Regions from separate parts of the Kitasatospora sp. RG8 genome, predicted to be linked through region 1. Evidence: riboswitches for the same ligand, from Rfam matches in the RefSeq annotation. Region 1 holds a riboswitch; the other holds the start of a gene.
What was found. Region 1 has a riboswitch for thiamine pyrophosphate ahead of thiO (glycine oxidase ThiO). Riboswitches for the same ligand answer to the same signal wherever they lie in the genome.
Positions count from the first base shown of each region.

Region 2: it holds a riboswitch for thiamine pyrophosphate, as region 1 does, so the genes downstream of both, thiC (phosphomethylpyrimidine synthase ThiC) here and thiO (glycine oxidase ThiO) in region 1, are expected to answer to the same signal.

Region 1 covers NZ_JAGIYX010000006.1:74,868-77,308, forward strand. The annotation lists gene J5Y04_RS11855 (thiazole synthase) at 1-160, opposite strand, end outside; gene thiS (sulfur carrier protein ThiS) at 163-372, opposite strand; gene thiO (glycine oxidase ThiO) at 369-1,553, opposite strand; TPP riboswitch at 1,548-1,660, opposite strand; gene J5Y04_RS11870 (NAD(P)/FAD-dependent oxidoreductase) at 1,754-2,441, shown strand, end outside.
Region 2 covers NZ_JAGIYX010000025.1:90,793-93,233, reverse strand. The annotation lists gene thiC (phosphomethylpyrimidine synthase ThiC) at 1-1,433, opposite strand, end outside; TPP riboswitch at 1,428-1,562, opposite strand; gene J5Y04_RS29960 (hypothetical protein) at 1,721-1,927, shown strand; gene J5Y04_RS29955 (flotillin family protein) at 2,052-2,441, shown strand, end outside.

The sequences.
Region 1 (2,441 bases):
GGGTGGTGGTGTTGACCCGGCGCATCGCCACGGTGGTCAGCTCGGTGCCGGAGACCCGCAGCGCCTGCTCCAGGACCTCCAGGCTGGGGGCGCCGCCGGTGCCCATGATCAGGCGCGAGCCGAAGGTGGTGCCGGCGATGGTGAGCAGGTCGTCAGCCATGGTCAGCCCCCCTGTACGGCGGTGAGGATCTCGATCCGGTCGCCCGCCGAGAGCTGCGTGAGCGGCCACGAACCACGGGGCACCACGGTCTCGTTGAGCGCGGCGGCGACGCCCGAGGCGGACCGGCTCAGGGTGGCCACCACCTCGGCGAGGGTGGTCGCGGCGGGCACCTGGCGGGGCTCGCCGTTGACGGTGAGGGGGATGTCGCTCATGCGGGGACCTTCGTCGTGGAGCCGGTGGGGGCGAAGCGGGTGGGGGAGAACGGCGCGGCGAGGTCCGGCGTCGTGCCGGTGGCCAGGTACCCGGCGACCAGGTCGGCGGTCACCGGGGTGAGCAGCACGCCGTTGCGGTAGTGGCCGGTGGCGGCGACCAGGCCGGGCAGGGCGGTCGGCCCGAGCAGCGGCGCGTTGTCCGGCGAGCCCGGGCGCAGCCCGGCGGAGGTCTCCACCAGCGGCAGTTCGGTGATGCCGGGGACCAGCTCGTGGGCGTCGCGCAGCAGCTCGTACACGCCGCCGGCGGTGACGGTGGTGTCGTACCCCTGCTCCTCGGTGGTCGCGCCGATCACCAGCTCGCCGTCCTCGCGGGGCACCAGGTAGAGGTGCTGGCCGCGGACCACCGCACGGACGTTGCGGGACAGGAAGGGCCGGTACGCGGGCGGGACGTGCAGCCGCAGGATCTGGCCCTTGACCGGGCGGATCGCCGGCAGCACGCCCTCGGGCAGCCCGGGCAGCAGATGGCTCTGCGGCCCGGCGGCCAGCACGACCTGATCGGCGGTCACGGTCGCGCCGGTGGCGAGCCGGGCGCCGGTGGCGCGGCCGCCGTCGACCACCAGGGCGGTGGCCTCGGTGCGGTGCAGCCGGACGCCGGCCCGCTCGCATGCGAGGACGAGGGCCTTGGCGAGCCGTCGGCCGTCGACCTGGTGGTCGTCGGTGACGTGCAGGCCGCCGCGGACGCCCGGGGCGAGCATCGGTTCGAGCCTGCGGGCCTCGCGGCCGGTGAGCCACCGCGAGTCCAGACCGAGCCGCTGGTGGAAGGCGTGCAGCTCGCGGAGCTCCTCGCGGTCGTCCGAGTCGAGGGCGACGGCGATCGTGCCGCACTGGCGGTAACCGGTGTCCTGGCCGCCGCTGGCCTCGGTCAGTTCGGCGGCGAAGGCCGCGTACCGCTCGTTGGAGGCCATGCCGAGGCGCAGCAGCGGCTCCTCGCCGTACTGGAGTTCGGTGACGGGCGCGAGCATTCCGGCCGCGACCTGGGCGGCGCCGCCGCCGGGCCGGGGGTCCGCCACCACGATGTCCTTCAGCCCGTGCTGGGCGGCGCGCCAGGCGACGGCGAGGCCGATGATGCCCCCGCCGATCACCAGCACGCCGGCGTGGGCGTCCGGTGCCGAGCGTGTCAAAGTCGCTGCTCTCCCTTCGCCGGTATGACCCGGATCAGGTTCGGACGGTCGCAGGCCGTGTCAGCCCGCCTCTCAGCCCGGTCCGCCGGGCTCCCGTGATGGTGCCCCCACCTTAACGCCGGGGGTCGGCGCCGCCGAAGGCGTGTACGAGGGGTGGGACGGCGCCCGGCGCCCCCGGCGGGCGCCAGTACAGTGACCGCGTGGCAGAGCTGAGCGGGACGGATCAGGTGGTCGTGGTCGGGGCCGGGCTGGCCGGGGCGCAGTGCGCCTCGGGCCTGCGGCGGGGCGGCTGGCAGGGGCGCATCGTGCTGGTGGGCGACGAGCCGCACGCGCCGTACGACCGGCCGCCGCTCTCCAAGGAGGTGCTGCTCGGCAAGGCCGACGCCACCACCCTGGACATCGACTTCCCGCACCTGGGCATCGAACTGCTCGCCGGCCGCCGCGCCACCGGCCTCACCCCCGGCGTGCTGCACACCGACGGCGGCGACCTGCCGTACGGCGCCCTGGTGATCGCCACCGGCGCCGTCCCGCGCGTCCTGCCCGGCGCCGAGCGCGCGCACCTGCTGCACACCCTGGACGACGCCCTGGCCCTGCGCGCCCTGCTCCGCCCGGGCCTGCGCCTGGTGCTGGTCGGCGCGGGCTGGATCGGCGCCGAGGTGGCCACCGCCGCCCGCGCGGCCGGCTGCGAGGTGACCGTGGTCGAGGCGGGCCCGGCGCCGGTCCCCGGCGCGCTGCCCGCCGAGGTCGGCCGGGCGATGGCCGCCTGGTACGCCGAGGCCGGGGTCGGGTTGCGCTGCGGCGCCGCCGTCGAGGCCGTCGAGCCCGGCGCGGTGCTGCTGGCGGACGGCTCGCGCCTGCCCGCGGACGAGGTGGTGGTCGGCATCGGCG
Region 2 (2,441 bases), on a different contig from region 1:
CCGGTCTTCACGTCGTCCCGGTTGGGCAGGCCCAGGTGCTCCTTGGGCGTGACGTAGCAGAGCATCGCGGTGCCCCACCAGGCGATCATCGCCGCGCCGATGCCGGAGGTGATGTGGTCGTACCCGGGCGCGACGTCGGTGGTGAGCGGGCCCAGGGTGTAGAAGGGGGCCTCGTCGCAGATCTCCTTCTGGAGATCCATGTTCTCCTTGATCTTGTTCATCGCGACGTGGCCGGGGCCCTCGATCATCACCTGGACGTCGCGGTCGCGGGCGATCCGGCCGAGCTCGCCCAGCGTCTGGAGCTCGGCGAACTGCGCCTCGTCGTTGGCGTCGGCGGTGGAGCCGGGGCGCAGGCCGTCGCCGAGCGAGAAGGTGACGTCGTAGCCCGCGAGGATGTCGCAGAGCTCCTCGAAGTTGGTGTAGAGGAAGTTCTCCTGGTGGTGCGCCAGGCACCAGGCGGCCATGATCGAGCCGCCGCGGGAGACGATGCCGGTCTTGCGGCGAGCGGTGAGCGGCACGTAGCGCAGCAGCACGCCGGCGTGGACGGTCATGTAGTCGACGCCCTGCTCGCACTGCTCGATGACGGTGTCGCGGTAGACGTCCCAGCTGAGTTCCTCGGCCTTGCCGTCGACCTTCTCCAGCGCCTGGTAGAGCGGCACGGTGCCGATCGGCACGGGGGAGTTGCGCAGGATCCACTCGCGGGTGGTGTGGATGTTGCGGCCGGTGGAGAGGTCCATGACGGTGTCGGCGCCCCAGCGGGTGGCCCAGGTCATCTTCTCCACCTCCTCCTCGATCGAGGAGGTGACGGCGGAGTTGCCGATGTTGGCGTTGATCTTCACCAGGAAGTTGGTGCCGATGACGGCCGGCTCCACCTCGGGGTGGTTCACGTTGACCGGGATGACGGCGCGGCCGCGGGCCACCTCGGCGCGGACGAACTCCGGGGCGAGGCCCTCGCGCAGGGCCACGAACTCCATCTCCGGGGTCACGATGCCGCGCTTGGCGTAGGCGAGCTGGGTGACGGCGGCGCCGTCGCGGCCGCGCAGCGGGCGGCGGGGGCGGCCGGGGAAGACGGCGTCGAGGTTGCGCAGGTTCCCGCCGCGCGGCGAGGTGTGCTTGATCCCGTCGTCCTCGGGGCGGGCCTCGCGGCCGTCGTACTCCTCGACGTCGCCGCGCTGGCGGATCCAGGAGTCGCGCAGCGCGGGCAGCCCGCGCCGGACGTCGGGTTCGTACGACGGGTCGGTGTACGGGCCGGAGGTGTCGTACAGCGGGACGCTCTTGCCGTTGGTGAGCACGACCTCGCGGTACGGCACGCGCAGGTCGGGGCGGGACCCGTCGCGGTACGCCTTGCGCCAGGCCGGGGTCGGGTAGCCGGTGCCCGCGCTGCTGACGGCGGGGTTCTGGGCAGACTGCGGCTGTGCGTCGAACGTGGTCATCAGACCTCTACTCCCTACGCCGGCATTACCCGGTCAGGTTCCTGCGGTCGACGCAGCGGTCGGCACGTCCAGCGACGTACCGGTCAGCGTCCTCTCAGCCCGGTGCTCCGAGCTCCCGTGTCCGCAGGCGGTGTTGCCTGCGCATGACGTCCAACACCGTAGCGAGCGGATCGCCGCTGGTCCAGAGGGGGTCCACGGCCGGGCGATTCCGGCCGCGGGGCCACCGCCGGGGCCCCGGCCGGGCAGACTGGCTGCACGCGGGGGGCGGGGCGACGAGGGAGGGCGTAGTGGTCGGGAGCACGGGCCGGGTGTCCGGGGCGGTCGGGGCGGGACTGGTCGGCGAGGTGATGGTGCACGTTCCGGAGCGCCAGGGGACGGAGGCGTTCCTCGCCTACCTGGCCGTGCCGGGTGACCGACTGCCGGTCGGGACGCCGGTGGTGGTGATCGAGTACCAGCCGCCCAGGACGGTCTACGTGGCCCCGGTGCTTCCCTGACGGGCCACGTCACCGCCGTGACGAGCTTGTGACAGTCCGTCATGTTCTCGCCCTTCTCTTCGGGTTGCACCGAGCGGACAATCCGAACCGGTGCATCTCATGCGCCGGAAGGGGGAGTTGAACCATGTTGTTCATCATCATCGGGGCGTCCGCCGCGGTGCTGCTGCTGGGCATCACACTCTTCAAACTCATGTGGCGGGTGGCCGAGCCCAACGAGGCGCTGATCATCTCGGGCTCCCGGCACAAGACCGAGGGGGTCGGTGACGGGCTGGGCTTCCGGATCGTCACCGGCCGGGGAACCTTCGTGACGCCGGGCCTGCAGGGCGTCCGCCGGCTGTCCCTGGACCTCAACGAGGCCGAGCTGGACGTCGAGTGCGTCACCACGCAGGGCATCCCGGTCCGGGTCAAGGGCGTGGTGATCTTCAAGATCGGCGACGACGACGTCTCCATCGCGAACGCCGCCCGGCGCTTCCTGGACCAGCAGAAGCTGATCAGCCAGCGCGTCCACAACGTC